Regions from separate parts of the Paenibacillus stellifer genome, predicted to be linked through region 2. Evidence: predicted binding sites of a transcription regulator. Region 2 holds the regulator's gene; each other region holds the start of a gene.
What was found. The regulator LexA, encoded in region 2, represses DNA repair genes until DNA is damaged. The targets are predictions, from matches to a motif close to CGAACATATGTTCG.
Positions count from the first base shown of each region.

Region 1 (10,863 bases), 1.0 Mb from region 2:
CCTTCGCCGAAGGTCCACACGGAATTCTCGTACAGCTTGCCGCTATCGTCTCCCGGATTGTCCTGGACCCTCTCTTCCTCTTCGCGGGCCTCGTCTTCTTCAGGAGAATAGACAACGGTGTATTCCTCTCGCTGCCAGGCGGGAACGTTCCCACCTCCGTCGATTCCGCGCAGCGACAATACGCCTGTAACATTAAGGCTCCGCATCGTCAGCAGATCGATATCAAAATTCTCAATCTCAACCCCGATTTCATCGAGCGAACTGACACGGGTCAGCGGCACCGTAATTTCAACGGGAATGGAATGCTCCAATTGCTGGGTAATGTCGTCTTCGCTCCGGTAAAGGCCTGTCAGCACCAGTTGTCCGTGCAGCTCCGCGCGGTCCTCGCGCTGGGTGACCTGAATATCGGGCAGCAGCTCAATTTCTTCCAGTTCGGCAATTCCCGGAAGGTCTTGAGGCAGATGAATTCGTTCATAAATGTCAAACCGCAGGCCGTGGGACTGGTCAAACACGGGAAACGTCCTCCTCCTTGGCATAATCTGACTCCGGGACAGGCCCGGAGCGCAAGCCCAAAATGTTACTCTCCCTATGTATATGCTCAGGGAATGGACGCATGACAGACGTTCGCGAAAAGCTCTTTCGGATCTTCTCCCGATCATCCGGTCATCCCGATTTTCACAGTGACTATCAATGGCAGCTCCATTTGGGGTACAATAGAATTAAAATAGCCCAGAAAAATTGGAGTTGTGATCAAAATGGCCAATAAGGAAGATGAAATCATTCTGACGCCGGAGGGCTACGCCCAGCTGGAAGAGGAACTGAAGGATCTCAAAACCGTTAAACGCAAAGAGCTGGCCGAACGTCTCAAGGTAGCAATCAGCTATGGAGACCTGAAGGAGAACAGCGAATATCACTCGGCCAAAGATGATCAGGCATTCATGGAGACCCGGATCAAGCAGCTTGAGAACATGCTGAAGTACGCCCGCGTCGTCAATGCGGACAGTCTGGATGCAACTACGGTGAACGTCGGCTCCATCGTCGTGCTGAACGATATCGAGTTCTCCGAACGGGTGGAGTACCGCATTGTCAGTCCAGCCGAGGCCGATGTCGCTGGCAACAAAATCTCGTACGAAAGCCCGCTAGGCAAAGAACTGCTTGGCAAATCGGCGGGAAGCACCATCAAGGTAGACGCCCCGGCCGGCCTGATCGAGTACGAGCTGCTGGAGATTCGTCTGGCTTAACAAGCGCCGCTCAGCGAGGCAACGGAAGAACGGCTTAAGCGCATAGCTTAACATTTCATATCAGATGAGGAAACATTCCTTATGGCGTCCTTAAGGCGCCGAGCGTTTACCAAGAAATAGAACATTAATGATAAGCGTGCAGCTTATAAATTCTTGTATTTAAAAAAGGATCAAAAGCCCCGGCGAGCAAGTCCGGTACGCTTTTGATCCTTTTCGTTATTAAGCTGAAGTATGCACTTACCGACTGGCCTCCAGCCTAGCACGCAGCTGCAGCATATCCTCCGGCCAGGGGTCGGCCGCTTCTATGGCCTCGCCGGTCCAGGGATGGGAGAACGCCAGGGATTCTCCGTGCAGCGCCTGCCGGTTCAGCCTGTGTCCGCCCGAAAGCTCCGGCCCCTGCGGACCTCCATACAATTCGTCGCCGTACAGGGGATGCCCCATGTGGCTGAGATGCACCCGAATTTGATGCGTGCGTCCCGTCTCAAGCTCCAGCCGAAGAAGCGTCGCTTCCCGCCAGGCCTCCTGCCAGACGATACGGGTCACCGCAGACTGTCCGCCGGGCGAAATCCGGCGGCGCGAAGCGTGATGGCGGTCGCGTCCGATCGGCAGGTCGATTACCCGAAGAGTCTTGGGCACTACCCCTTTCACAATGGCGGCGTATCTTCGGGAAATGTCTTTCCTGCGCATGGCCTCATCCAGCACGAGCTGGGCCAGTTCATTCTTCGCATACAGCACCGGTCCGGTCGTCTCCTTGTCGAGCCGGTGAATATGCCGGACGGCGCAGCTCTGTCCGGTGTAGGAGTAATGCGCAGCCACCGCATGATCCAGCGTCACTGCGCTGCCGCCGCTGCCGTCCGGATGCACAGCCATGCCGCTGGGCTTATGGACAACAAGACAGAAGTCGTCCTCGAACAAGACCTCAAGCTCATGCCAGAGCGGCTCGATTCCAGGCTCCCTGGACGGAAAGAGTGCCAGGCGCATCCGGTCGCCCTTGAGCTGGATTCCGTTCTCCCGTAAGAGCCGTGCAAGCAGCTTGTCTGGCATCCCGACCGTTTCGCCTAGCCACCGACAAGCAGCAGCCATCCGGTCCTCCGCCGTAAGAATGCTCCTGCCGGGCATTGTCTCCAGCCACTCGCCCCGGCGGACCCAACCCGGCCGCTTCGCCTGATTCTCCGGCTTCACAGCGACTTCAAGACGGCGCGATGGGCTTCCAGGGTATCGTCGATATCCTGTTCGCTGTGCGCCGCCGAAAGGAACATGCCCTCAAACTGCGAAGGCGGGAGGCTGATGCCACGCTCCAGCATTTTGCCGAAGTAGGTGCGGAACCGGGCAACATCGCTGCTCTTCGCCGTATCGTAATTCGTGACCGGCCCCTCCGAGAAGAACGGGCACACCATCGAACCGACGCGGTTCACGGTCAGCGGAATACCGGCTTCTTGGGCATTGGCATTCAATCCGGCTTCAAGGCGGGCGCCGAGAGCTTCCAGCCGGTCATAGACCGCCGGCGTCAGCAGCTTCAAGGTCGTGAGACCGGCAGCCATTGCGAGCGGGTTGCCGCTCAGCGTACCGGCCTGGTAGATCGGACCGGAAGGTGCGATTCTCTCCACGATCTCCCGGCGGCCGCCGTAAGCGCCGACCGGAAGACCGCCGCCGATCACCTTGCCGAAGCAGGTCAAATCCGGCGTGATGCCGAACAACCCTTGAGCGCAGCCGCGGTTCACGCGGAATCCCGTCATGACCTCGTCGAAGATCAGCAGCGCCCCGTAATTCAGCGTCAGATTCCGCAGCCCTTCCAGGAATCCGGGAAGAGGCGGAACGACGCCCATGTTGCCGGCGATCGGTTCAACGATAACGGCTGCAATATCTTCTCCGAACCGTTCAAAGGCCAGCTTGACCGATTCCAGGTCGTTATACGGAACGGCGATCGTATTGGACGCAATGCCCTCTGGCACGCCAGGACTGTCCGGCAGGCCGAGTGTGGCGACACCGGAGCCGGCCTTGATAAGCAAGCTGTCGCCGTGTCCGTGATAGGAGCCCTCGAACTTCAGGATTTTGCTTCTGCTCGTGTATCCCCGGGCCAGACGTATGGCGCTCATCGTCGCTTCCGTGCCGGAGTTGACCATCCGGACGATATCGACGGAATGGACCCGTTCGACCACCGTTTTGGCCATTTCCGTCTCCAGCAGCGTCGGCGCGCCGAAGCTTGTGCCCTTGGCTGCCGTCTCCTGCAGCGCCTGCACGACCTCCGGATGGGCATGGCCCATAATCAGCGGTCCCCAGGACAGGACGTAATCGATAAAGCTGTTGCCGTCGATATCATAGATCCGGGAGCCTTCACCCCGCTCCACATATACCGGAGTGAGTCCAACCGATTTGAACGCCCGGACCGGGCTGTTCACTCCACCGGGGATATAGCGTTTCGCCTCTTCGAACGCTGCCCGGGAAGCTTCTTCTCTGCGTGAAGTTGTTTCCATATCCATCCCTTCCCTCCTCCTTGTCTTAACCGGACCGTTATGTCCGCAATATTCCGTATCCTCTTCAGCGCCGGGCTTCTATTCACGCAGCCAGCGGACCGCATCCTTGGCGTGATAGGTGATGATCGTATCGGCGCCGGCCCGTTTCAGCCCCGTCAGGAGCTCGAGAACGATGGCTTTCTCATTGATCCAGCCCTGCTGTGCGGCTGCCTTCACCATGGAGTATTCGCCGCTGACATTATAAGCGACAAGCGGAAGGTCGAACTGGTCGCGAATGACCCGGATGACGTCCATGTAAGCCAGAGCCGGCTTCACCATCAGCATGTCGGCGCCCTCCAGCACATCGCTCTCCGCCTCGCGGATCGCTTCACGGACGTTGGCGGGGTCCATCTGATACGTCTTCCGGTCTCCGAACTGAGGCGCGGAATCCGCTGCTTCCCGGAAAGGTCCGTAGAAGGCGGAAGCGTATTTGACCGAATAGGACATAATCGGCACATGCTCAAAGCCCGCTTCGTCCAGCCCGGCGCGAATGGCCTGGACGAAGCCGTCCATCATATTCGACGGTGCGATAATGTCCGCTCCGGCCTTGGCCTGCGAGACCGCGGTCTGCGTCAGCAGCTCCAGACTGGCGTCGTTGATCACATCGCCATGCAAGACCCCGTCCACCGTATGGGTGTGCACCATACCGCAGTGGCCGTGGTCCGTGAATTCGCACAGGCAGGTGTCGGCGACAACGAGCAGTTCGGGATGCCACTGCTTGATAAGGCGGGTCGCCTCCTGTACAATTCCGTTCTCGTCAAAGCCGGAGGAGCCAATGGCATCCTTCGTCTCGGGGATGCCGAACAGCAGCACGGCGGGAATGCCGAGCGAGACGATCTCGTCCACTTCCTCCTTCAGCGTATCAAGCGAGAAATGGTAAACGCCAGGCATCGAAGCGATTTCCCGCTTCACGCCGGCTCCAAAGGTTACAAAGATCGGCTGGATCAAGTCCAGCGGGTTCAGTACCGTCTCACGCACCATGCCGCGAATCGCGGCGGAAGAGCGCAGACGGCGGTGACGCACGATTGGAAAGCTCATGAAAGGTTCCTCCTATAGTCGCTTCAGCTTCAGCTTCGTTCATTCGTTCCCATGTTCCCATAAACAGCAAGAAACCCCGGCCATCTGCCCTGCCAAGGCAGCGTAAGACGCTTCCTTCTGGCGGCAGACGGCTCAGGGTTAGGCGCGTACAGCTTTGGCGCCAGGACACCATTAGGCGCCCATATGACTATGAATCACGCGTCCGGACGACATTAGGCATGCATGACTTACGCGCCCGGACACCCAAGTAATCATGCAGGTTGTCCATTCACCGTTAACATGCATATTATTGGCAAGGTCATTGTTAAGTATATCACAGTGATTCCGGTGAATTTCAGACTATTTTATGAACGGGTCTTCAGCTATTCAGCCATTTCATAGAGGCTTCGGGATAGCGGAAACCCGCTGCCGCTCCCTTCGGCGCAGCTTCATCGATCAGTCTCAGCTCTTCGGAGGTCAGGCTGATTCCGGCCGCTTCAATGTTCTCCTCCAGATACGATCTGCGCTTGGTGCCGGGGATGGGCACAATATCGTCGCCGGCGCTGAGCAGCCAGGCAAGCGCCAGCTGTGAGGAACTGCAGCCTTTGTCCCGCGCGATTTCGCGAATCCGGTCCACAAGGTCCAGATTCTTCTTGAAATTCTCGCCCTGGAATCTCGGTGAGAACCGGCGGTAATCGCTCTCCTCCAAATCGTCGAACGATTGGATCTGGCCGCTCAGGAAGCCCCGGCCGAGCGGGCTGTACGCCACGAACCCGATGCCCGATTCGCGGCAGAACGGCAAAATTCCATCCTCCACATCCCGGCTCCACAGCGAGTATTCCGTCTGGAGCGCGGTGATCGGATGAACGGACTGCGCCCGGGCGATGGTCTTCACGGAAGCCTCGGACAGACCGAGATACCGGACCTTGCCGGCCTGTACCAGATCGGCCATAGCTCCAACCGTCTCCTCGATCGGCGTACCCGGATCGACCCGGTGCTGGTAATAGAGGTCAATATAATCGACCCCCAGCCGTTTCAGGCTGGCGTCGCAGGCCTGCTTCACATACTCGGGGCGGCCGTTGACGCCAAGCATCGCGCCGTCGGCGGAACGGACATTGCCGAACTTGGTCGCCAGAACGACGCTGTCCCGCCGTCCCTTGATCGCCCGTCCGACCAACTCCTCGTTACGGCCCACACCGTACATATCCGCCGTATCGAGAAGAGCCACACCTAAATCAAGCGCGTGGTGAATGGTCCTGATGGATTCCTCGTCATCCCGCCCGCCGTAGAACTCGGACATTCCCATACATCCCAGACCCAGCGCCGATACTTCAAGCCCCGTTTTGCCCAATACGCGTTTCTCCAAATTCATTCCCTCTTTTCCCGATTAGGATGTGAAATAAGTGGCAACGTTATGTCCTTCATTTTACTCCGATCCGAAGGTAAACGCATCTTCGTGCCCGCCAGCCATACCGCTGATCCGACATCCGCTTCCCTGCTTCCGCCAGCCATGCCGCCGATCCAATACCGACTTCCCTGCTTCCGCCGCCGTGCCGCCGATCCAACATACCGACTTCCGCTTCTAGAAGGAGAACGACAGCTGCTCCAGCGGCGGCTCATCTGCCGGTTCTGCCACACCTCTGTCCGTATGTGCTTCCTGACGCATGGCTTGCTCCCGTTCCATAGAGCTTTCCGCAGGCAGACTCCGGCAGGCCGGGCGTTCGCGGTTCTTCCGAAGCTCCGGGCCATACCTGCGATGCAGACTGTCCAGCAGCCGCGACATTCTCCCGCGGTATTCGTCATCCGCATAACCGCCTCCTGCGTACAGCCGGAGGTACGGCATAAGCAGATCGGGATATTCCTCCTTTAGCGTGCGGAAATACCAGTTTTTGACCTCCGGCGACAGACGCAGCAGCGACGTCATGACGGAACCGGCCCCTGCCTCTACTGCGGTATGGAAGAGCTCCTCCAATTCATCCTCGCTATCCGTGAGCAGAGGAAGAATTGGCGCAATGAACACATTCGTCGCAATGCCATCCTCCGCAAGACGATGCAGCAGCTTCACCCTCTTGGACGGAAGAGGGGCAGCAGGCTCCAATCGCCGCGCAATTCCATCATTCAAGGTGTTCAGACTGATATTAACCGACAGCGACGGCATTCGCTTCAGCAGCTCCAGATCCCTTAGAATCAGCGGGGAGCGTGTCGTCACCGAAGTCCGGATTTCGTACCTTGCCAGCACCTTCAGGCATTGCCGGGTGAGCAGAGCCTTGCTCTCCACCGGCTGGTAAGGGTCCGTCACCGTTCCGATCATAACCTCGCCAACCTCCTCCCGCATGGCCGCAAGATCATGCTTGAACCGCTTGGCAAGACGCGCCAGTTGTTCCTCAAGCGCCTCCGCCGCATTCGTCTTGAGCAGGATGTGATTCTGGAAATCGTCGTCACCCTTTCGGTCAAGGAAGCCCTGAAAACCCCGGGCAAAACAGTAGCTGCAGGCATGCGCACATCCCCGGTACGAATTGATTGACCAGCCGAAAGGCATCCGTTCCTCTTTCACACGCGTCATACCCGTCTTAGTCGTCACTTGCTCGTAGGTTTTCGGCATCTTCCGCCCCTCCAAATCAGAACATTTGTTCTTATTATATCATGCGACTCCGCAAAAATACACTGGCCAGGGGAACATAGATCCAACCTGTTTCTTCCGATGCAATTAATGCGACCATTTTCAGGCATCGCAAAAAACCGGCGCCATCCGGCCCCGGTTCCGCAGCATATCCGTTCCATATTCGTTTATCTGCTCTAACCATTCTGTTCAATCATTTTGCTCATTCTGTTCACCAAGGCCCTTGAGAGGTTACAGCTTCCGCAAGTCTTCATTCCACCGGCACAGCGCGTCCACAAGCGAATCGATCGTCGCTTCTTCAGCCAACAGTCCCGGCTTAAGTCCAGCCTCTGCGGCGGTCTTCTCCGTCTGCGGACCGATGCAGGCGATCTTGACCGGCTCAAGCAGCGGCAGCGGGTCTGGGGTCCCCATCCGCTTCAGTATATCCAGGAAGTTCCGCACGGTCGAAGAGCTAGTGAAGGTAACGGCATGAATCCGCCCTTCCTCCAGCAGCTTCAGCAGCTCGTCATCGTCCTCGCCAGTCACAACGGTCTCGTAAGTGTCGATCACCGTCACCTCGAGCCCGATTTCAGTCAGCTTCACGGGCAGCCAGTCCCGCGCGAGATCACCGCGCGGAAGCAGAACCTTCTGGCCCGGCTTCAGCTCGCCTTGGAAGGCCTCGATCAGGCCTTCCGCCCGGAAGCGCGCCGGCAGCTCTTCGGCGATCAGGCCGCGCTGCGCCAGCGCCTCCGCCGTTGCCGGGCCTACGGCCGCAAGGCGGGCGCCGTGAAGGCCGCGGATGTCTACTCTCCGCTCCGTCAGATGGCGGAAGAAGAAATCGACGCCGTTGGGACTGGTGAAGAACACCCAGTCATATTCCGGCAGACGGGACAGCGCCGAAGCAATGGCTTCCCGTTTCCCGGCATCCTGCGGCATTACCGTCTCGATAACGGGGAACTCATAGGGTTCGCCCCCAAGATCCTCGATTCTCTCCACCAGCTCGCTCGCCTGGCTGCGGGCGCGGGTGACGACGATCCGCCGGCCGAACAGCGGAAGCTGCTCGGCCCATTTCAATTCCTCCCGCTGCCGGACGACCTCGCCGACAACGATGACCGCCGGCGGCTGAAGGTCCGCCGCCAGCACCCTCTCCTCGATGTCGGCGAGCGTGCCGGTGAGCGTCTCCTGCTCCGCCCGGGTTCCCCAGCGGATCAGCGCTACCGGCGTTTCCGGCGGACGGCCGTGCCGGATCAGATTATCGCGAATATAGCCGATCTTCGCGACGCCCATCAGGAAGACGAGCGTACCCGTCGCGTTCGTCACCTTATCCCAGTGAATCGAGCGGTCGAGCTTGTCCGGGCTCTCATGCCCGGTAATGATAGAGAGTGAGGAAGCATAGTCACGATGAGTGACAGGGATGCCGGCATATGCCGGTACGCTGATCGCCGAGGTGATGCCCGGCACGATCTCATACGGAATGCCATTGCGCCGAAGAAGCTCGGCCTCCTCGCCCACCCGGCCAAATATCGTCGGGTCGCCGCCCTTCAGCCGGACAACCGTCTTGCCCTGCAAGGCCAGATCGACGAGCAGCTGGTTGATTTCCTCCTGCTTCATCGTGTGCCGGTCGGGCAGCTTGCCGACATATATTTTCTCCCCGCCGGCAGGCATCCATTTCAGGAGCCGCGGACTCGCAAGCCGGTCATAGACCAGCACATCCGCTTTCTTGATGCAATCCATTCCTTTAATCGTAATCAGCCTGGCGTCTCCGGGACCTGCTCCCACCAGATAGACCTTCCCCTTCATCTCCTCATCCCCTTAGCTGTGACAGAATGCTCTCCGCTCCTTTGGCGATCAGCGCCTCCGCCACCTGTTCCCCGAGCGTGACCGGATCGGTCCCGGTGCGAGTCTCTTTCAAAATTCGAGCTCCATCCGGCGTACCCACCATTCCGGTAAGCGTCAGGCTCCGTTCTCCCTCACCAGCGCCGCTGGCAATTCCCTCAGCTGCAAGGGTGGCAAAAGCGCCGATCGGCACCTGGCAGCCACCGTTCAGCACACTAAGGAAACGGCGCTCCGCAGCGACGGTAAGGGCGGTATCTTCATCATTATATAATAACAGGAGCTTCCGCAATTCGGAATCTTCTTCTCTGCATTCGATGCCGAGAGCACCTTGGCCCACGGCAGGCAGACAGTCCTGCGGAGGCAGGTACTCTGTCACGCGGTCCTGCCAGCCCATTCGCGTCAGTCCGGCGGCTGCAAGCAGAATGGCGTCATACTCGCCGCTCTCCAGCTTCTTCAGCCGGGAATCGATGTTGCCCCGGACCGGCTGGATGTCCAGATCGGGGCGCAGCGCCGCCAGCTGGCTGGACCGCCGCAGACTGCTCGTTCCGACCTTGGCTCCCTGGGGCAGCCCGGCCAGTCTCTGGCCGCCGCGTGTAATCAGGCAGTCGCGGGGATCAATCCGCCGAGGCACCGCCCCATTGATTAACCCATCGGGCAGTTCGGACGGCATATCCTTCATGCTGTGCACAGCCATGTCGATCTCCCCATCCAGCATCGCCTGTTCAATCTCCTTGACGAACAGTCCCTTGCCGCCGACTTTGGAGAGCGTAACGTCGAGAATGCGGTCGCCTTTCGTGACGATTTTTTTCACCTCAAATTTAAAAGCAAAGCCGTGCTCGGCGCAGAGCCGCTCCAAATCCGCGATCACCTGTCCCGTCTGTGTCAGCGCAAGCGCGCTCTGTCTGCTGCCTACCATTATCGTTCGCATGCCTTATTCCTCCCGATTTTGGGCGATCCAGGATGCTATCCGCTCCGGACCCCATTCCATAAACGTTCCGGCCCGGATTTCGTCCAGCACCTCAAGCGTGCCCAGCTTCTTAAGCAGGGCTTTTCGAATCTCCGGCGATGTCTCCCGGCGTTTGATTTCCCTGCGCATCTCGTACAAAAAATCCAGATACTGCTCGTACTCCCCGCCGATCGTATCGTCCAGCAGCTTTGTGATCCGGGCCGCAACGCCGGGCCCCGAGCCAGAGGTCGACACCGCCACGGTCAGCCGTCCTCTGCGGAATACGCCGGGCGTAATGAAGCTGCCCGCCTCGCCGTGGCTTCCTACGTTGACGGGTATGCCGAGAGCATCCGCCTCCCGGGCGACGGCTTCGTTGACTTCACGGTCGCCGGTCGCCGCATATACAAGAAAAGCCCCTCGGGTATCCCCAGGAGCATAATGGCGGTTCAACCACAAGAGTGAAGAGCGCCCGGCCAGTTCGCTCAGCACTGGAGTCAGCGCCGGACTGATTACCGCAACATCGGCTCCAGCTTCCAGAAGACCCAGCGTTTTACGCTCCGCCACCTTGCCGCCGCCGATCACCACGCATTTTCGACCCCGAACATCCAGCATGACCGGCAAATATATCGTCTCCAACAGCTACTCCCCTCCCCAGCGGTGAAACCGGGACCATGAATTCAGCAAAAAATTCAGGATGATGAATCCGTAGCC
Region 1 is NZ_CP009286.1:4,296,734-4,307,596, forward strand. Features, by position in the region: gene PSTEL_RS19810 (LysM peptidoglycan-binding domain-containing protein) at 1-512, opposite strand, end outside; gene greA (transcription elongation factor GreA) at 756-1,241, shown strand; gene PSTEL_RS19820 (RluA family pseudouridine synthase) at 1,479-2,360, opposite strand; gene hemL (glutamate-1-semialdehyde 2,1-aminomutase) at 2,420-3,715, opposite strand; gene hemB (porphobilinogen synthase) at 3,794-4,792, opposite strand; gene PSTEL_RS19835 (aldo/keto reductase) at 5,151-6,137, opposite strand; gene PSTEL_RS19840 (SPL family radical SAM protein) at 6,354-7,373, opposite strand; gene cobA (uroporphyrinogen-III C-methyltransferase) at 7,623-9,170, opposite strand; gene hemC (hydroxymethylbilane synthase) at 9,175-10,134, opposite strand; gene PSTEL_RS19855 (precorrin-2 dehydrogenase/sirohydrochlorin ferrochelatase family protein) at 10,138-10,788, opposite strand; gene ccsA (cytochrome c biogenesis protein CcsA) at 10,792-10,863, opposite strand, start outside.
Region 1: a site for LexA is predicted at 7,392-7,405, ahead of PSTEL_RS19840 (SPL family radical SAM protein). Genes of this name have one in related genera too.

Region 2 (10,863 bases):
GAGAAGGCACTGGACAACAAAATGATGTTCGACGGTTCTTCCATTGAAGGCTATGTGCGCATCGAAGAATCCGATATGTATTTATATCCCGATCTCGACACATGGGTTATTTTCCCATGGGTTGCGCAGGACCGCGTTGCGCGGCTCATCTGCGATATTTACATGCCGGACGGAACTCCGTTCGCCGGAGACCCGCGCGGTATTCTGAAACGCTGCCTGAAGGAAGCGGAAGAAATGGGCTTCACCGCGATGAATGTCGGTCCGGAACCCGAGTTCTTCCTGTTCCAGACAGACGAGAAAGGCAACCCGACCACCGAGCTCAACGATCAGGGTGGATATTTCGATCTGGCTCCGATGGATCTGGGCGAGAATTGCCGCAGAGAAATTGTACTTACACTCGAGGAAATGGGCTTTGAAATCGAAGCCTCCCACCACGAGGTTGCTTATGGCCAGCATGAGATCGACTTTAAGTATGCAAATGCGATCAAAGCCGCTGACCAGATTCAGACGTTCAAGCTTGTTGTAAAGACGGTAGCCCGTCAGCATGGATTGCATGCTACCTTCATGCCGAAGCCTCTTTTTGGAATGAACGGATCGGGTATGCACTGCCACCAGTCTTTGTTCAAGGGCAGTGAGAACACGTTCTACGACGAGAGCGACGAACTGGGCTTGAGCAGCATCGCCCGCAGCTACATGGCCGGACTGCTGAAGCATGCCCGCGCTATGGCAGCGATTACGAACCCGACCGTCAACTCGTATAAACGTCTGGTTCCTGGTTATGAAGCGCCTTGCTATGTAGCTTGGTCCGCCAGCAACCGCAGCCCGATGATCCGTATCCCGGCATCGAGAGGCCTCAGCACCCGCGTGGAGGTTCGTAACCCGGACCCTGCGGCCAACCCTTACCTGGCTCTGGCCGTTATGCTGAAAGCCGGTCTCGACGGCGTCAAACGCCAGTTGGATCTGCCCGCCCCGATCGACCGGAACATCTATGTGATGTCCGAAGAGGAGCGTATTGAGGAAGGCATTCCGAGTCTGCCGGCCGATCTGAAGGAAGCGCTGAACGAGCTGATCCGCAATCCTGTAGTTACCGATGCTCTCGGCGAGCATGCGCTGGCTCACTTTTATGAGTTGAAGGAAATTGAGTGGGATATTTACCGGACCCAGGTTCACGATTGGGAGCGGAATCAATATTTGACGCTGTATTAATGTATTAATGGACGAGACCCTTGGGGCCGTAAGGCTCTGAGGGTTTTTTGGTGTGTGGGTGTGGAACTGGGTGGCTGACCATGCTCCGATCACCTTTAGGTCACTAAAAACGAGCCCTAGATCTCTTCTAAGGCTCGTTTCGCGTTCAAGGAATTATAATAATTCGCCTGCGATCCTGCTATTAGCTGCACTCTTAAAATGAATTATTGGACCTCGTAATTATGGCCATAGTTATTATCCCAATACGTCTGCCCGCCAACTGTATACGAAATCGCATATTTAACATCTGCAGCACCAGGAACATTGAAGCTGTAGCTCCATCTTTCAACACTATTGAAATTGTTCAAGGAGCCATTGTAAGTAGCGAAGCCCTCCTGAACCGTTGCCCAGTTGTCCGTTGTGTATACGACTTTTACTGTTTTCGTCGAACTCAGGTTTTTAACGTAGATGTTTCCGCTAAACTCACCATTGCTCAGAGTACTTTTGGCGTTAAGCACATTTGGTAATCCCAAAATAACGGAATCGAGGGGAACTGTACTGTTGACTTCATTGTAATAATTTACTCCCCCGTTGTTATCCCAATAGGTCTGGTTATTCACTTCGTATTTGATTGCGAATTTTACGAAGCTCAGATTCTTCAACTCGGAATGATCTGTTGTAGAATCATTTGTGAAGATGCTGAAATTCCATTTCTCATGGGTTCCATCCGTCGGCCCTACATAACTCGCACTGGTATCATACCAATTTGTGTTATCTGTCGTGTAATGGACAGTGACATTTTTCACGGTTCCCAGATTAGCAACATCAATATTTCCGCTGAATCCGACATATCCAGGTTTATAAATAACGCTGACATCCGAATCAAGAAGCTTGACCTCATCACCGCTGGCAAATGCCGATCCCACAAAGGATACACCAAAAATCAGAGTAAACATCATCAATCCAGCAAAAAGTTTTTTAATTGCTTTCACTGCTATCTCTCCTCTAATTTTAATTTTTAAACACCGGGTCTTGAGCCGACAAGAATGTTGTTCATACGTTTGCACATTTCTTTGTGTTTTTTCATTCCTCCTTTGAAACTTGAGAATTGGTTGTAAATTGTTGAATGTTAATTATTTCCTATCAATAAGGATATCTTTAGCAGAATTATATGTAAATAGTAATAAAGTAACATTGTACTAGAATAATATATGGGATAATATGTCATAAAAGGTCGATAAACAGGAAGGAAGCACAAAAGTCACCTTAAAGGCTGTCGATATTCGCCGAGTCCATTGGAAAATTCCATTCATAGAAAAAGGTACAGTCCTTCAGAAAATGGAGGCTGTACCTTTTTTGCCGGGGTAGATGTCTTCTTTGATTTTGATCCTTACCGCTGAATAAAAAACAGTAAGTTCTTCAAGTGGCCCAGGTTATTCCTCCTGTGGAGACACTTTTCGAATTGGATGTCTAAGCTCTTCTCAATCAGGCGGCAATGGCTCTTTCGGAACTGGCTTTAAGAGTGCAATTTTTCATGCAGTGATATGTTGAAATGTTATCGTGAAGAAGATCAATCGGTGCATGAGGGCTTGACCACCTTGCGGGGAGTTTTACATATTAGGCTGATTGATCATGGGAGACCCAAGGCAAAGCCTGGGCGGTATTCAGGAAGAAGTAGGGGCGCCGGTCAAATCCTCGATATCTGTCGATCCCATAATCAACAATGTAATTACAATTACCAGGAGTATGTTCACAGCAAACCCTTCGCCGTCAAAATCGCTCATTCGGACACACCTTCTTTTGAAGTTATTTGTTATTCCCGGTTTGCTTTTTTAGAGCTCCCATCAAATCGTTCAATGTTAAGTTGCCGTTCTCGTTCATAAAGTTAACCAGCTTATCGACATTGGTGTCGCCCATATCGCTCAATGTTTTGTATTTCCCCACCAGGCTGACGAACAGAGAAGCGTCGGTGAACATTTGAACGGAATCAACCTTAAGCTTACCGCTCAACAACAATGCAGCCACCGCCACTTCAAGCCCTTTATTCTTCTTAACTGTCGACGCTGTGCTTTTCTTCTTGGCGCCTGAATTGTTGCGGTTTCCGAGAGGAGCCATGGTCTTTCCTTCCTCCCTGAGCATAATTTCGAAAATGGATATTGAGCGCATCCTCCGTATCACACTCTATGCGTACTCTAAGTTTTTGGTTAATCGGGCATTGAATTGCACGGGAAATTGAAACTGCGGCTGTTCTGGATCGGACAGGAGGGGCGTTCTGCCAGCTTAAATGCTGATTCATGCGGATAACGCAACTCGATCGTCATTTGCTTCGAACTTCAATTGAAGAATCAGTATTGGCAAAATGACCGCCATCGTAAAAAACCGCCGGGCGGCGGTTTTTGCGCTGAGTCTTTAGCTTACAAATAGCGCCGCCTTACTTCCGGATTGTGACCCGGGTATGAAGCGGAACGGTGCGGGCCAGCTCCAGCACATCCTGATTATGCATCCGGATGCAGCCATGCGACACGTTGCCGCCGATGGAAGCCGGATTGTTCGTGCCGTGAATCCCGTAATGCGGTCTGGATAACCCGAGCCAATAAGCGCCGAAGGGCCCGCCAGGATTTGGCTGCTTATTGATTATGGTATATTCACCGGCTGGGGTTACGGTCAGCATTTTACCGATCCCGACGGGAAAGCCCCGAATTACGGTGTCCTGATCCAGGAGATACAGCATATGGTCGGACAGATCGACTATGATGCGGTAGTTGGGCACAGTGATTCCCCCTTTTTATCATCCTATGCCCCCAAATTCATATGAAATGCTAATCATAATGAAAAAAGGCAGCGCCGTTGTACGGCTCTGCCTTTAAGTGCTGCTGTTATAGTAGCTTAATGAATATCACGGAAAAGACCAATAACCTTGCCGAGAATCGTAACCCGGTTCAAGCGAAGCGGTTCGTAAGACGGATTCTCTGGTTGAAGCCGAATATGATCCCTTTCCTTATAGAAGGTCTTGACTGTAGCTTCATCTTCCTCGGTCATCGCTACGACGATATCACCATTGTCAGCGGTCTGCTGCTGCCGGACGATGACATAATCGCCATTCATAATGCCCGCTTCAATCATGCTGTCACCCGACACGGAGAGCATAAATACCTTGTTGTCCCCAACATAATGAGTAGGAAGGGGGAAGTAATCTTCGATGTTCTCTGTCGCCGTAATCGGTATGCCTGCGGTAACCTTGCCGACAACCGGTACTCTTGCGACCGTCTGGACAAATTGATGAACATTCTCGGATTCCTCCTGGCCAAGCAGTTCAATGGCCCGGGGTTTCGTCGGGTCGCGGCGGATAAGGCCTTTCTTCTCCAGCCGGTCCAGATGACCGTGAACGGTCGAGCTGGAGGCTAGTCCAACGGCTTCACCTATCTCCCGGACTGAGGGCGGGTACCCCTTGCTGCGAACTTCGTTGCGTATAAACTCCAGGATCGCCAGCTGGCGACTCGAGATCTTTGACATCGGAATACACCCCATGTAGTAATGTTTGGGAAAATTATAACACAGAACCTTCGTTCGCACAAACATAAGTTCTAAAATTGATGAAGCAAACCTGTAATGGCTGAATCTGCATTAAGAAATAGTAACCTCTCAACTTCAGTTTAGTAGTAAAGAAGAGGCTTAAATTGCTTCAAAAAATAAAGGGAACACTCGTTCGAAAAACCTCTTGATCGAAACGCATGTTCGTGCTATATTAGTTTTGTAAGTAAGAACAAGTGTTTGGAGGATGATACCCATGAGATATGGTACATATAAGAGCATCTATAATGAAGAATCTGTTCCGGCAGTTAGACAGGAAACCCGCTCGACGAACAAAGTCAACGGTTCGGGATCTAACCGAAGTGTCAATTCTATAACGGTGTTGAACCGTATTGGCATGTTCAAGATCTCGTTAATTCTTCTTATGATAATTTCCGGCTTCACGCTTGTGAACCAGGTGTTCGCCAGCTCCGAGAAATCGCCTCAGCAGGAACGTAAGGTTGTTGTAGAATCGGGAGACTCGCTGTGGGGCATCGCTCAGGAGTACAAGCCGTCGAATATGAGAACAGTAGTCTACATGCAGGCGATCCGTGAGCATAATCATCTGAATGTCAGCGGGCTGCAGGCAGGCCAGGTGATTTCGGTTCCTATCTATGAAGAGTAAGACAGGCGCTACCAGCACAGCGATCTTTAGCTAATGATCACAATCCAACCCAATATCAGATGTCGAAGAGCTTTCAGGGGATCGCCTTGACAAGCTCTTTTTCTCATGGCAAAGTTAGAATGACTTAAATGTCATGTTTCGACAGGAGGAAATGGTTTGAACATAGATGAACTGGTTAACCGGATTAACGAGCTTGCCCGCAAGCAGAAGAGCGAAGGGCTTAACGAGGAAGAATTGGCGGAACGCGCCAGGCTCCGTGAAATTTATCTGGGCAACGTGCGCCGTAACTTCCGCGCTCAGCTTGAATCCATTGAAATTGTAGATAACGAAGGAAATGATGGGAACGGCAGCAAGCCCCTGCACTAAGGGGCCTGTCCTTTCATAGATATTTCAGTATGACTAGGAGGAAAGGAAATGGCCCGTTCTTGGGAAAGAATGGTTCAACGCAATTCACAGCAGCTTAACAAAAAAAGGAAGAAGGAAGGCAAGGAATCGATTCATGCCTCCCGTTCACAGGCTGAAAGCGATGTATTTAAAGGAAGAAACATTGCATTTCCGGTTGTCCTTGTGACGCTCGGCATTTTGTATGCCTTTATCGCCCAGGTTGACGCGGCAGCAAACGGTTCGAAGAACAACTCCGTGATGAACTGGATCGGGGTAGTGCTCTATTTCGGTCTCGCGGCCCTGATCTACTTCCGCCGCCCTTATCTCAAAGTCGAACGTTCAAAGGTGTCCACCTTTAAGTTCAATAGGAACCGAATCCTGGAAGCTGACCAGATCGAGAAGATTATCGTATCTCGCCGCGCCGTGAGCATTAAGCCAAAAGCCAAGCGGGGAAATTGGGTCTTCTCCAAGCTGATCAACCGTTACGATACGGCTGCCATGGGTGAACGTATGGAGCAGTTCGCGAAACAGCACCGCATTCCGTTGGAGAGCGAGTAAGTTTTTTGAAACTGTATACCGCATAATCTGGATGAAGAGAGGAAGTAGTGGAGGAAATGCCGATTGCTGCTGTACTGTTTGATCTGGACGATACGCTTTTATGGGATGAACGAAGCATTGAAGAAGCTTTTGAGCACGCTTGCTTGGCTGCCGGCGACGCCGTAGACCCCAAGCTGCTGGAGACCGCTGTACGCAAGGAAGCGCGGAGCTTGTACGAGTCTTACGAAACGTTCCCGTTTACCCAAATGATCGGCATCAACCCGTTTGAGGCGCTCTGGGCTAACTTCACTGCCGGGGAACAACCGGAGTTCCGGAAGCTGGAGCAGCTGGCACCTGTCTACCGGAAGGAATCGTGGCGCCGTGGACTGTTGTCGGTCGGGATTGATGACGAGGCTCTGGCCGAGACCCTTGCAGCCCGCTTCGCCGCAGAACGCCGCAGCCGTCCGTATATCTACGAAGAGACGCTCGAAGTGCTGAAGACGCTCCAGGGTAAAGTGAAGCTTCTGCTGTTGACGAACGGCTGTCCTGCGCTTCAGCAGGAGAAGCTGGATGGCGTCCCCGAGCTGACTCCATTCTTTGATCATATCGTGATCTCCGGAAACTTCGGCAAAGGCAAGCCGGACCCTGCGATTTTTGCGCATGCGCTGGAACGCCTGAACATCAAGCCTGAGGAAGGCGTTATGGTCGGGGACAAGCTGACGACCGACATTCGCGGCGGTTTGGCTGCCGGACTGACTACGGTTTGGATCAACCGCACTGGCAAGCCTTCGGATCCGGAGATTGTACCGAATTACGAGATCAAGCATTTGACCGAGCTGCTGCCGCTTGTGGAATCTTTATAAGACATTATTGTGATATTAAAAAGGACAGAGCCTCAGAGTGAGGATCGGTCCTTTTTTTCACCTCTACTGCCTGGGCGATTACATGTTGAGTTTCGTATTCCTGCTTTCATATGACCCGAAACCGTGTATAATAAAAGAAATTTATTAACGCAGGACTTACGTGCGATGTCATTGTCCAGGAAACGAAATGCCGCCGGAACGGCGGCGGGCTGCAGAGTGGCCGGGAGACTTTTCGAATCCCCTTTATTCTGCTAAACTTACTCTAATGTTTGACTAGGGGGATTTGAAGTTGGCAAAACCTACACTATCGGAAGCGCTGGCGAAGCGCATCTTAATAATGGACGGAGCCATGGGGACGATGATCCAGCAGGTTCCGCTTACTGCCGACGACTTCGGCGGAGAAGAGCTTGAGGGTTGCAACGAAATGCTGGTGCTGACACGTCCTGAAGTCATCGGCAAGATACACGAGGCTTACCTGGAAGCAGGAGCCGATCTGATTGAAACGAATACATTCGGCGCCACCTCTGTGGTTCTAGCCGAATATGACATTCCGCAGAGAGCGCGTGAAATCAATCTCTCAGCTGCGGCTATAGCGAGAGAAGCGGCTGACCGCTTCAGTACGGAGGAACGGCCTCGTTATGTGGTGGGCGCGATGGGACCGACGACGAAGACGCTGTCCGTTACAGGCGGCGTGACGTTCCCCGAGCTTACGGCAAGCTATGAAGAACAGGCGGTTGCTCTGATTGAGGGGGGCGTTGACGCGCTGCTGCTGGAGACTTCGCAGGATACGCTGAATGTCAAAGCGGGCAGCATCGGAATCCGCGAGGCTTTCCGCAAGACAGGCGTCACTCTGCCGATTATGATTTCCGGGACGATCGAGCCCATGGGAACGACGCTTGCCGGCCAAAATATCGAAGCCTTCTATATTTCCCTGGAGCATCTGAACCCGATCTCCATCGGATTGAACTGTGCGACAGGGCCGGAGTTTATGCGCGACCATATCCGTTCATTGGCTGGAATGGCCTCGGTTGCGGTCAGCTGCTATCCGAACGCGGGACTGCCCGATGAGAACGGCAATTACCATGAATCGCCGGATTCCCTGGCCCGCAAAATCTCGGCCTTTGCCGAGAAAGGCTGGCTGAATATTGCCGGCGGCTGCTGTGGCACAACGCCCGCGCATATCAAGGCAATGGCTGAAGCGCTTGAAGCGTATCCGCCTCGTCTGCTGGAAGGCAGTCATCCTCCTGCACTATCCGGTATCGATCCCGTCTATGTGGAGCAGGATAACCGTCCATATATGGTAGGCGAACGTACCAATGTGCTGGGATCGCGGAAGTTCAAGCGACTGATTGTCGAAGGGAAATACGAGGAAGCGTCCGAAATCGCCCGCGCCCAGGTCAAGAGCGGAGCGCAGGTTGTCGATGTGTGCGTGCAGGACCCGGACCGGGATGAAGCCGAGGATATGAAGTCATTTCTGGAGCTGGTCGTCAAAAAGGTCAAGGTTCCGCTTATGATCGATACTACCGATCCAAAGGTTATTGATCTGGCACTGCAATACAGCCAAGGCAAGGCGATCATTAACTCCATTAATCTTGAAGATGGTGAAGAAAAGTTCGAACATGTTACGCCGCTTATTCATAAATACGGCGGGGCTGTCGTCGTCGGCACCATTGATGAGAACGGACAGGCGATCAAAGCTGTGGACAAGCTTGATGTCGCCAAGCGCTCCTATGAGCTGCTGGTGAACAAATATGGTCTTCATCCAGAGGATCTCATTTTCGATACACTTGTCTTTCCGGTCGGAACAGGGGATGAGCAGTACATCGGGTCCGCCAAGGAGACGATAGACGGTATCCGCCTCATCAAAGAAGCACTGCCCGGCGTGCATACGATTCTGGGCATCAGTAATGTCTCGTTCGGTCTCCCGGAAGCAGGACGTGAGGTGCTGAATTCGGTCTTTTTGTACGAGTGCACCAAGGCCGGACTGGACTATGCGATCGTCAACACGGAGAAGGTGGAGCGATACGCTTCGATTCCCGAAGAAGAGCGCCGTCTGGCGGAAGAATTAATTTATAATACGAACGATGAGACGCTGGCCGAATTCGTCGCCGCTTTCCGGGGGAAGAAGGTCGAGAAGAAGGAGAAAATCTCCAACCTGACTCTGGAGGAGCGCCTTGCGTCATATGTTGTGGAAGGCAGCAAGGATGGGCTTATACCTGACCTGGACGAAGCGCTTAAGAAATACGGCGCACTCGAAATAATTAACGGCCCGCTGATGGAAGGGATGTCGGAAGTAGGCCGTTTGTTCAACAACAATGAGCTGATCGTAGCCGAGGTGCTGCAGAGCGCGGAAGTCATGAAGGCATCGGTCGCGCATTTGGAGCAGTTCATGCAGAAGAATGAAACTTCGGTCAAGGGTAAAATACTGCTCGCCACCGTGAAAGGCGACGTGCATGACATCGGCAAAAACCTCGTGGAGATCATTCTCTCCAACAACGGTTACCAGATCGTCAATTTGGGTATAAAAGTACCACCGGAGACGATCATTGAAGCGTTCCGCCGCGAGAAAGCGGATGCCATCGGACTGTCCGGCCTCCTGGTGAAGTCGGCGCAGCAGATGGTGCTGACCGCACAGGATTTGCGGACCGCCGGCATCGATGTGCCGATTATGGTAGGCGGAGCAGCGTTGACCCGCAAGTTCACCAAGACCCGGATCTCGCCGGAGTATGACGGACTTGTTCTGTATGCGAAGGACGCGATGGACGGCCTTGATCTGGCCAACAAGCTCATGAATGCGGACGAGCGGGCCAAGATGGTCGAGGAGCTGCGGTCCGAGAAGGAAAGCACGGCCACCGAGAAACCGAAGTCGGAGCTGCCGAAGCTGACCCGCGTGGAGCGTTCGAGCATCTCGGTGGACGCTCCGGTCTTCACGCCCCCGGATTTGGAGCGGCATGTGCTGCGGAACTATCCGCTCGGCCACGTCATTCCTTATGTGAACATGCAGATGCTGCTGGGCCACCATCTGGGTCTCAAAGGCTCGGTTGAAGGGCTGCTGGCATCCGGCGATTCCCGGGCCGTTGAACTGAAAGAGACGGTGGACAATCTTCTGCATGAAGCTACCGTTAACGGCACGATTACGCCAAACGCAATGTACCGGTTCTTCCCGGCGCAGTCCAGAGGCAACGACATTCTGATATACGATCCTGAGGATACGGGCAAGGTGCTTCACACCTTTACGTTCCCAAGACAGCAAGTCGAGCCTTACCTCTGTCTATCGGACTTCCTGAAGCCGGTGGACAGCGGAATCATGGATTATGTCGGCTTTCTGGTCGTTACGGCCGGACAGGGTATCCGGGAGCAAGCCGAGGAACTGAAGGCCAAGGGAGATTATCTGCGTTCCCATGCGCTTCAGGCGATGGCGCTCGAAATCGCTGAAGGCCTCGCAGAACGCGTCCATCATATGATGCGTGACATCTGGGGCTTCCCGGACCCGGCGGATATGACGATGAAGCAGCGTCACGGAGCGCGTTACCAGGGAATCCGGGTGTCGTTCGGCTATCCGGCCTGCCCGGATCTGGAGGACCAGGAGCCGCTGTTCCGGCTGATGTCGCCTGAAGATATCGGCATCCGGTTGACCGAAGGCTTCATGATGGAGCCGGAGGCTTCGGTATCCGCAATGGTGTTCGCCCATCCGCAGGC
Region 2 is NZ_CP009286.1:3,253,520-3,264,382, reverse strand. Features, by position in the region: gene glnA (type I glutamate--ammonia ligase) at 1-1,206, shown strand, start outside; gene PSTEL_RS15040 (carbohydrate-binding protein) at 1,410-2,177, opposite strand; gene PSTEL_RS15035 (hypothetical protein) at 2,992-3,324, opposite strand; gene PSTEL_RS15030 (L,D-transpeptidase) at 3,617-3,955, opposite strand; gene lexA (transcriptional repressor LexA) at 4,072-4,698, opposite strand; gene PSTEL_RS15020 (LysM peptidoglycan-binding domain-containing protein) at 4,973-5,380, shown strand; gene PSTEL_RS15015 (DUF896 domain-containing protein) at 5,537-5,746, shown strand; gene PSTEL_RS15010 (hypothetical protein) at 5,795-6,322, shown strand; gene PSTEL_RS15005 (HAD family hydrolase) at 6,379-7,164, shown strand; gene metH (methionine synthase) at 7,454-10,863, shown strand, end outside.

Region 3 (10,863 bases), 2.7 Mb from region 2:
GCATGTCAAAATCATGATATTGGCGAACCCGAGCTTGGCCCCGGGCATAAGTCCCATCGCCGACAAGGGAAGCTGGGCTTCCAAAATCCCGAGCACTACCGCCACCGCCGAAAAAATCGCGACGATTACCGTTCGCTTCAGCGCCCGGGACGACTCGCTACTGGACAACCCCATCGATCTCATCCTCCCCTGTCGAACTTGCAATCTCTACCAGAACCCGATGCGGCAGGCAGACGATGGTCTGCTTGGGCCGGGTAATGAAGCCGAAGCCCAGGCAGACCTGATCGGGACAGTCCGCTTCATACATTTCGATGCCGTAATCGTGAACCTTCAATATGTTATATCCCTTCTCGGTCCGGATATCGATGGTCTGCTCTTCTTTCGTCAGCTTGACCGTACGGTAGTGCTTGCCGTCAACTGTGATATTGGCCACCAGATTCTTTCCCGCTTCTTCCCCGGCATCCTTACCGAAATAACGCGGAGCCAGAAAAGCGAGCGCGGCGATCAGCACCACGGCAATCAGCAGCATATCTGCGCGTTTCATAAAATTCTCCCTTATTTTTTAAATTAAATGATGACCAGACTTAATAATTATACTGGTCCGTTTCTGATCCTTCAATGAATGCATAGGCATTATAGCCGATTTCACGCTACTTTCACAAAATGTATTTATGATTAGAAAAAAAAGGATTACCCGGTTTGATCGGGATAACCCTTGGAGGCGTATTCATCGCGCGGGGCAAAAGAGGATAAGAAAAGCACCACGAACTCGGATGTGAACAGACTGTCCAGCAATATTGCATTTGTAAATCCTGTCTGTTTGTGCTATAGTATAATAATATTTGATTTTTCCATGCAAAAGGGATTATTCGTTAAAGGATAACCCAGGACTGTTGTACTAAGTATATCGGCGTTCTTTTTAGAATTGATTACATGTACTTATAGACCTTTATATACCTTAAAATTTTCAAAGAACTTGGCGCTCGGGGCTTCACCGGCCCTTTCACCGTAGCACCGCAGGTTCTTCTGGTAAGATGATATTGAAGCTGTAGATTTTCCGATTCACACTGGAGCGGTCATTGGAGCCGCAAGGATAGAAGAGAGGCAGGGCTTTTATCGTTTTGGATGCAGAACTGTTATCGCCATACGGCTGCTGGAAATGAAAGAGGAGTATAGAGACCGCCATTTCAGGCAGGCGGTAGGGAAAGATTAAATATACGCGGAAGCTGTTCTCAGTTGCATAAGAACGGAGATTTCCGCCACATATAAGCGCCCGGCATTCGCATAAGCGAAAGCCGGGCGCTGTCCATTTTTACGGAGAATTCTTCGTGTACCGGGCGACAAACTCCCCTACCTGGCTAATATATCCCGCCTTGTCCGTATCATAAGCCAGACCATGCCCGGCCCCGGGCACAACCATCCGTTCCTTGGGTCCGCCGCATGCTTCATACAGCTGGTCCAGCATGAAGTAAGGGACGAACGTATCCGCATCTCCATGAATGAACAGGATCGGCACTCCGGACCGGCGAACCTGCCTCAGTGCAGAGGCCTCCCGGAAGGAATAGCCGGCCTTGATGGCCGAGACCAGACTTGCGGCCTGAAGGAACGGAAAGGACGGCAACCGGTACATTCGCTTCAACTGATAGGATAACTCGGCGGCGACGGAAGTATAAGCGCAGTCGGAGACAATCGCCTTAACCTGCGGGGGCAGCTCTTCGCCTGAAGTCATCAGTACAGTCGCTCCGCCCATCGATACGCCGTGCAGCACGATCTGCGCATCACCCCCCGTCTCCTCAATGACGCGGCGGATCCATTTGACATAATCCAGACGCTCATGCCAGCCGAACCCGATGTAGCTCCCTTCCGATTGACCATGCCCCCGTGCGTCGGGCAACAGCACGTTGAAGCCAAGCCTGTCATGATAGAGCTTCGCATACGCCCCCATGTCCTTGGCTTTGCCCGAATAGCCATGTGCGATAATCGCGGTCCGTCCTCCGGCCCGTTCCGAAGGAATCCAGTAGCCGTGCAGCTTCAGGCCGTCATCCGAGGTCAGTTCCAGCTCCCGAATCTGCTGGGCGGCGATCCACTGCTGTCCTTCTCCCCAGGATGCACCCGCCGTAGGCGGTTCTTCCTTCATTTTCACCTTGGCCTTCGGCGTGCTTGCAATGAACATTTTGGGAGTCCTGAATATAGCGACTTTGTAAAAATAGAGACCGGCATACGTAACGCCGCCTGCGCAAACCGCAACGGCCAGCACCGCAATGATCATCCACAACAAATCCGCCACCTCGCCTTCTCCTGCAAATACGACAACAGATAACACCCAGTATATCAGATCGGAAGGTACGGACAAAAACAACACCCCTTGGAATGTCACCGGAAACCCAGGGGGTTCCAATGTCTCTTCCAAGGGGTGCATCTCAAATGAATGAATGCCCTTATAGGTACTGCAGATTATTCGAATTTGCGTCTTCCCTTTAATCTCAACAGCAAGCCAATCGCCAAGATTGCAGCGCCGCCTGCGTAGTAAGGCATGTGGCTCTCTTCCCCGGTCTTAGGCAGCTTGCCGACAGGCGCAGGAACTCCTTGAGGCACAGGGTCATCGCCGAGTTCCAGCTCTTCAGGCTTCGGCGTTACCAATGGGGCGGGAGACGCGGAAGGCGTCGCCGTTGGTGTCGCTATTGGTGTTGCAGTTGGTGTTGCCGAAGGCACGCCTAACGGAAGAGGATTATCATCAATGGTAACCTCATCACCCGAAGGTGTGGCAGAAGGCGACGGCGTCGGTGATAGCGTCGGTGACGGAGCCGCCGATGCTTCAGGCGAATTTACCGGTCCAATAGGAACGGGTTCATCGTTGATGACGGTTGTCGATTCGGAAGTCGGCGTTGGCGTCGGGCTCTCGATCGGCGTTACCTCTGGCGTCGGACTTGCGGTTTCGATCGGCGTATCCGGTGTCGGCGTTGGCGCCTCGCTTGGCGTCACTGGCGTCGGTGTTGGCGGCTCGCTCGGCGTCACTGGTGTCGGTGTTGGCGGCTCGCTTGGCGTCACTGGTGTCGGCGTTGGCGGCTCGCTTGGCGTCACTGGTGTCGGCGTTGGCGGCTCGCTCGGCGTCACTGGCGTCGGTGTTGCCGTCTCGCTCGGCGTCACTGGCGTCGGTGTTGGCGGCTCGCTCGGCGTCACTGGCGTCGGCGTTGCCGTCTCGCTCGGAGTCTCCGGTGTCGGCGTTGCCGTCTCACTCGGAGTCTCCGGCGTTGGCGTTGCCGTCTCGCTCGGCGTTACCTCTGGCGTCGGACTTGCGGTTTCGATCGGCGTATCCGGTGTCGGCGTTGGCGCCTCGCTTGGCGTCACTGGTGTTGGAGTTGCCGTCTCGCTCGGTATCTCCGGCGTCGGCGTTGCCGTCTCGCTCGGAGTCTCCGACGGTGTTGGCGTCGGGCTCGCTGTCTCCGACGGTGTTGGCGTCGGACTCGGGCTTGGACTTACGCTTGGGCTTGGGCTCGGGCTTGGGCTTGGGCTCGGCTCAGGCGTCTCATCACTTCCCGTGAACGGATGATGATTGAACTGCCCGCCCCCTACAACCGAAGCCGCGATGAGCGTGCCGTTGAATTGGCCATTGTCGAAATTGACGGCCGCTCCCGGGGCCAGTACACTGCCTTCCACTGCGATCCCTCTAATGACAAGCTCGGAAGCCTGGCTGTAATTGAGCAGAACATGCTCGCGTGAAATACCCTGCAACGAGAAACCAAAATACTGAAGCTGATTCGAGGCGCCGTCAACATTAACGATTACTGTCGATTCGGCTGGAGCATCGATCACCAGCGTATTGGCCTGGGACAGATCGCTGCCTGAGACGGAGAAGATGTTCATCCGCTTATCTTTTCCTGTGAGTGTCAACCGTCCCCACTGGTACTCGGTCACTCCATTTGCTTCCAACGCCGCCAATCGCTGCGATGTCTCTGTCAAATAACGAAATTCCGACGGGAAGTCGATAGGCGTGCCCTGGCTCTTCGTTCCGGTGACATTCACTTCCGCCCCGATTTGGCCCGTTCCTCCATATACCACGTTTCCAAGAATCTCGCCGCCATTGAACGTCAAGTTTCCGCCAGCCACAAGAACGGCGGGCTTTTCGCGCTCGCTGCTGCTAAGCTTAAACCCGACAGAATAACCGTTTAGCGTAACATTTCCTCCGGCAGCTAATCTTCCTTCCGTATCCGTGAAAGACTGCGTAAAATTGCCTAGTATGAAAGCATTATAATATCCCGCTGTCCCTAAGAACCCGGCCGCTGCTCCGTCAGCCTTGCCAGCAACCCCAATAGTGCACCATACCAAGATCATCCCGGTCAGCATCAAGGATACCCATGATTTCAAATTCTTCATCAATTGCCCTCACCTCTAAAATTGTCGATTAAGGTCAATGGCTGCAGCGGCTTATAATAACAGCAAAAAGGCCGCCTTGATAGCCTTGACTGGCTTTCATGGCGGCCGGACGATCATGGCGTTGTGTACACGCGGTAGACTCCTGGGCTTTGCGTCGCAGCCTTTCGACTGTTTTGCGTTTATACATGAACAAATGAAATTATCTATGACTTTTGTCTCTCATATTATGGAATTCTAGCACCCTATATATGATTCGTCAATCCTATTTCTTGGTACTAATCCGGTCCTTTTACTCATACATATAAGATGTGAATAGGTAGTTTTTGCGCATATTAAAGGGACCGCCTTCAGAAAGACGGTCCCTTCTCTCTATAAATCGATCTATATACCCATTAAACAAGAACGGTCACAGCACGCGCAGCCAGCCAATCAGAGACATCCACAGCGGAACACTGAACACAACGCCAAACATCAAGCCGCGGAGGAAACTGCTTTCCATTCTCATGATAATTCCTCTTTCCTTAACTAATATTTTTAATTTTAATTACCTGAATTTAATATAGCTCATGTGCGATTATAAGGTTGTGAATTATATCACAATTCGCAGACATGTTTAGAAATTCCATTGATTATTTTTGTGAGTTGGAGGTAAAATACGAATATATGTTCCCATTATTCCGAGGTGATGTCCGCATGTACAGATCTCAGCGCGAAGACCATATGCTCGTCAAGTCCTGCGTGATGCTGCCGCTGATTCTGTCGGCCTTCGAAAGGGATGCCCAACTGATCGCAACCCACCTCCGGACGCCCGCTCCCTATCTGGACATGCTGCAGGCCGCCGCCCGCCTCGCAACCTGCGATCTGCGGGATGTACGGAGCGAAATGAGACGGCGCGGGGTCAAAATCTACGAGCAGCGGCGGAGACCGGACGGCATTGAAGCCAAATATGTCTGCCACGGCTTTCATGAAACCATGCTGCTGCTTAACGACATCATTGCTGCGCAGGCCGCCATACATATGCGCAAATATCTGGGCCTCGACATCTCGGCCTACCAGAGCTATGAAGATCAGTATCAGCTTGGCGTTCGGCATTCCCATTAAAAAAAGCGGCTCTGCCGTGGGAGTCGGCAGAGCCTTGAACTATATATACACAAAACACTGGGGGGTGTTTGGTATCTCTAATATACCCCCCGAACCTGAAAAAAACCTGATCGCAACCTGAAAAAATCATTAAATTTTAGCCGGAAGCTTCTGTTTCTTGAATAATGGCCGCTCAAATCTAAAGAAATAACGAAAGTTATTCCGAGGGACCGGACTTTCCCTCAAAAAAAGTGCCCCGCCGTTATCCGGCAGGGCCAATATATATGTCGTAAGGGGGTATGTCCTTACTATAAGGGGTCAAGCTTAAATTTGCATGAAGAGCAGATAAAAGATTGATGAAATCCCTCTGCCCGTGGACGGGCAGACCTGGAGGGAAACTGATGTCTTTACATTGTTTCCCTTACCAGCACAGCACATCCATGTATCAATATTTTGTCCGTTAGAGGAATTCAGGATGGGAAGGCGAACTCTACGGAGAGCGGCATTTTCAGGATTACAGCACAAATTTTGAATTTCTTTGTATTCACTTACACTGAATTGCAATCGTTTGCACTCAATGTCTGGCGGATCATGTTCCCTGAGCCTGTGCCTTCCAGCCTCCGGTTAGCGGGACAGTACGCTAGCGGAGATGCAAGAATATCACGTAAGAATGAAGGAGAAGTGACTATGCCAACCCAAAAGGCGATCATCAAGTTCGGTTTGATTCTGGCCTGTCTGCTAATACTGATGCCTGGCTGCAGCCTCCGTCCGAATGCCAACAAGGAGCAGGAGCCGCAGGCAAGCTCGCAGGCGCAAGCCGATTTGGACCCAAACCGCTATTTGTATCCCGCATTTACACAGGTGGAAAAGCATGAAAATATCGTATACGCGAATAAACCTAATGCGAAAGGAAGCATGGAAAAGCTCCTGCTGGATCTATATGAACCTGCCCAGGATTCATTGAAAGCCAGACCGGTGCTGCTTATGGCGCATGGGGGCAGCTTCAGCTACGGCAGCAAGAGCGATATGGCCAAGTTCGCCGATGTGTTCGCCAAGATGGGCTACGTGGTGATTTCTGCCGATTACCGGCTGCGCGACAATGCCAACGAGGATTGGACCGGAGCGGTCAACGATGCCATTGACGATATGGGCAGTCTCTATGATTGGATTGAACAGAATGGCGCGGAATACGGCATAGACCCGGGGAAAATCGCGGTCAGCGGCGAGTCAGCCGGTGGGGAACTGACGCTGACTTTCATGAACGCGGGGGACCGGATTTGGAAGAGTCGTGACAAGAGCCATATTTTCGCTGTAATAAATCTGTATGGCCCCATGTCCTCTCCCCATGAAATTGATCCGCAAGACCCGCCTGTTCTGTTCATCCATGGAACCGAGGATCGGACCGCCGACTATGGAGAGACTCTGAAGATGGTCAAACAGCATCAGGCAAAGGGTGTATACACGGAGCTGTACACGATGGAAGGCGAGGGCCACGGAACGGACAAATACTGGACCGACGTTCTGTTTGAGATGACGCAATTTTTACATAAAACGCTGCTGAAGCACTGGAGCCCCGACCTCACGATCAAAGAAGGTCCGGTATTAGTCAGCTCCCGGGGCGACCGCTTCCGCATCACGCTGGAACAGAAGGCGGAGAAGTCCGGGGAAATCCGGGTCAAGGCGCCCGATTCCTGGGAGGTGCAGGAGAAGGATGATAAGGATGGGGCCGTGCAATATGAAATATCCGTACCGTCAGAGACATCCCGGGATTATTATCCCGTCAGCTTCCAGCTATCCGATAAGAAGGGGAAAGTGGCCGCCGACACCAGTCTCTATGTGAATCTGAAGAATCCGCTGGAGCTGACCTTAAAGCCGGGAATTTCAACTGACGGGCAGAACAAGCTGGTCAACATTCTATAGCGCCCGGTTGTTTATTGTGTTAATAGCTTCAGCAAGTATGATTTCAAATCGACCATTCGCAAATATTCGGGTTTGCGATTGGTTCCAGTGATAATCAAGGGAACAAGCGATTCAGTTTGCCGAATGGACCCATGCCCCCCACCGCCCTTGTGCGTCGGCGAGCTACTGTCCGCCAATTCGTAGCCCGGTTTAGCTGTAACGACCATGAAATCCCCTTGATGCGAGTGGAGAGCGCTTGCCAGCCTCTGCAATGCATCTGGATATGCGCCATACTCCAAACGTCCGTCGTCAGCATTGACTTTAAGATCGAGGACCCCGGAATCCTGCTCGATAGTCCACGACTGTTTGTAGCAGTCAATCATATTTCCTTTTTCTTTATATTTAAACCGCTTGGCGGTTCCACCCTGAATGACATGGATCCAATTTTTTTCTTGCCATGCGATAAAATCGATTCGCTCATCCCTGCTCAACGTATCGGCTAGATTTTGTAGCGAACGATTTGGTTTTAGCTTGTACACATAACCCATCGTTTCGTTAACAGCCAGAACGATTTCTGTCTGATCTGTCGCAGTTTCACCAGGACGTAAAATGTTGACCCCTTCAAACATGACGGGCAAATCGATCACTGGATTTTGATCGGCGGGCAGCAGCTGTGTCATACCACTGTCTCCCAAAATTACGAATATGACCTCTTTTAGAGCTTGTTCAGGGGAACCGAAGGATTGCAGTAGATTATTAACTTGCCCGTCCAATTTTTTGACTCCGTCCAGATTCGAGGGACCCTTTTGATGAAGCTTACGATCCAGATCCGGCAAATAAACAAACAAAAAATCAGGCAATTTGTTAGCTTGAATCAAATACTTAGCCGATTTGACAGAGAAATCGTTGTTCATCCCCATCCGATTCGTTAATCCTTGAGCCAAATTCACTTTCCCGTCAAGAGGGTTGGATAATGCGCCAAAAGCCAAGAAATCCGGACCTTTCACCTGAATATCCCGTTTCAAAGTGGTAGGAACTTGTATCCATTCTGGAATCGACAGTACATGGTCGTTCTTTCCTCGATAAACCAATCCGTTAATCGAACCTGATTTCAGGCCAATGTGAGCCAAATCTTCATAAATCGTTGGAATCTTTCGATTTAGATGGCTTCCGTTCAGGTTTATTAATGCGTCGGTCAATACGGTATCGACGTCCTGCCTGAACACCTCCATCGGTCCAGTTCCGTAATTGATAATCCTCTTTTTGTCGGAAGAATACCAGATAAGCCCCGGAACACCATGTACATCAGCATATTTTCCAGTCAGAAGCGAACTGTCGACCGTAACTGACATTGTAGGAAAAGAACTAACGACATCCTTATAATACTGTCCGTGTTCAATCAGAAATTGAAAAGTAGGAAGCTGCTTCTGCCGGATTCCTTCGTCAATGGCACTGGCCATCAAGGAGTCCGCCATTAGAAGGATCACTTTTGGGGAATTGTCGTCCTGTATTGATTTTACGTGCCGCAGATCCTGTTCTTCCGAATTAGGTTTTTGGCAGCCGGAAACCACGGTCATGATCTGAAAGACCAGCATAATGACTGCAGTTTTTCTCATATTTGTCCACTCGCTTTCATGAAAAATCCCCTTCAAATCCATGAATGGGGATAATTGTTGGCGTTTTATTTTGCCCTTTACCCTTTAGGTTTAACCATGAGCGCTGTCAAAAACGAGAAAATAATGACCGCCGAAGCTGAAGAACAGGAAAGTGCCGAAGAAAGCGGACAATCCCACGCTTACCGGAATCATCGCCTGCGTAGGAGTGTTGTCCCCCAAGTACGGCGCCATGTTCGCCGCGAAGTCGAGCATGAGCATCTCACTAAGACTTGAAATAATCCAGATCGATGTACAGCACACTGAATTGCTCCAGCTGAATGTAATTGGGATAACCCTCATCGATGATCCGATTGCCCGGGAGACTTGTCAGCGGATTCATAAAAATCCCCATCTCCGCGCGAACGTCAGCAACAGTCAGCAGCAGGCGCCGGATACTTACAGCTCCAAACAAGCTGCATTCCAGGGTGATCAGAACCAGGAGCTCGAACACGAAGACACGGTCGGTGTGCCCGATAAAATCATAAAATGACATTCAGAATCGGCTGAAAATAAGTCGTTAACAGATGCTGCCGCATAATCCTTTGCAGTTCAGAGAATCCGCGCTGTCTATAACAGCAAGTTTTAGGGCCATCCTTTGCGGGATGGCCCTTTCATTTTTAAAACACAGGTTCACATTACCCTCTCATCTTCTTGATCCCCCTCGATCGTCTTGTTCCGTAGACATGCGCCATGCTCCTGAGTCCACGTCCACATCGCTTCAAAAATCGGTTGCAGCGCCTTCCCGCTCTCGGTAAGGTCATATTCGACATGCAGCGGCACGCCCGGGTAAAGTGTACGCGTGACGATTCTTTTTTCCTCTAACAGTCTCAATCGGTCGGTCAACGTTTTCGGACTAATCGGTTGCAGTTTACGACGCAACTCGCCAAAACGTCGATTTCCGTTGAACAGTTCAAATAGGAGAAGAAGCATCCATTTGCTATCCAAGATTTCCAGAATAGGTTCAACAGTGCCCGGGCAGGATTGATCCATCATTTTGACCACTCCATAGTTCATTTTTTGAAACTATTGCACTTTAATGTAACTACTTTTCAAATGTACCACAGATCATTTAAGATTTGAAGCAAGGAAAGGAATCCTTGGTTAGAAAGGAGGGGTCCTCTTGAATAGACCGTTTGAATTGGACGCTGTGGAGTTCCCGTTCACCGATCGCTGGCTGCCATACCGCGACGGTTGTATCCACTACGTCGATGAAGGGCAAGGGCCAGCGGTTCTTCTCCTGCACGGAAACCCTACTTGGTCTTATCTTTATCGAAACGTAATTAAGGAGCTTCGTGCGGAGTTCCGCCTTATCGCTCCAGACTACCCCGGATTCGGGATGTCGAAGGCGCCTGACGGCTACCGGTTTACACCACAAGAGCATTCGAAAGCCGTTCATGACCTGATTCAACATTTGAATCTAAAGGAATTGATTCTAGTCGTTCAAGATTGGGGAGGTCCCATCGGCCTCAACTACGCGGTACGGCATCGAGATAACTTGCGCGGCATCGTCGTGATGAATACTTGGGCATGGCCCGCGAAAATATTGCCGATGAAACTGTTCTCGCTCGCCATGGGTGGCTGGCCTATCGGGTACTGGCTTCAGACACAGCGTAATTTTTTCGCCAAAGTCATTGTCCCTCATGGTATATATCATGCGGAGAAAGTCACGAATCGTTTGCGCAAAGCTTATACAGATCCGTTCCCGACTCCGGAGTCCAGGATACCGACATGGGTTTTTCCAAGGTATATCCGTAAAGCGCGAAAGTGGCTCGCCGACATTGAATCAAAACTGTCTAATTTGTCCGATTTGCCCGCATACATTTTGTGGGGGACGAAAGATAGCGCCGGCTTCCCG
Region 3 is NZ_CP009286.1:533,201-544,063, reverse strand. Features, by position in the region: gene PSTEL_RS02650 (Gx transporter family protein) at 1-174, opposite strand, end outside; gene PSTEL_RS02645 (NusG domain II-containing protein) at 158-544, opposite strand; gene PSTEL_RS02640 (alpha/beta hydrolase) at 1,313-2,269, opposite strand; gene PSTEL_RS28280 (LPXTG cell wall anchor domain-containing protein) at 2,455-2,712, opposite strand; gene PSTEL_RS28275 (hypothetical protein) at 2,738-3,550, shown strand; partial or broken gene PSTEL_RS28880 (choice-of-anchor A family protein) at 3,595-4,332, opposite strand; cyclic di-GMP riboswitch class I at 4,472-4,562, opposite strand; gene PSTEL_RS02625 (YhjD family protein) at 5,068-5,475, shown strand; gene PSTEL_RS25965 (alpha/beta hydrolase) at 6,142-7,374, shown strand; gene PSTEL_RS02615 (alkaline phosphatase family protein) at 7,386-9,011, opposite strand; gene PSTEL_RS27345 (hypothetical protein) at 9,060-9,200, opposite strand; gene PSTEL_RS02610 (nucleotidyl cyclase domain-containing protein) at 9,232-9,501, opposite strand; gene PSTEL_RS02605 (winged helix-turn-helix transcriptional regulator) at 9,639-10,001, opposite strand; gene PSTEL_RS02600 (alpha/beta fold hydrolase) at 10,129-10,863, shown strand, end outside.
Region 3: a site for LexA is predicted at 5,031-5,044, ahead of PSTEL_RS02625 (YhjD family protein). Genes of this name have one in related genera too.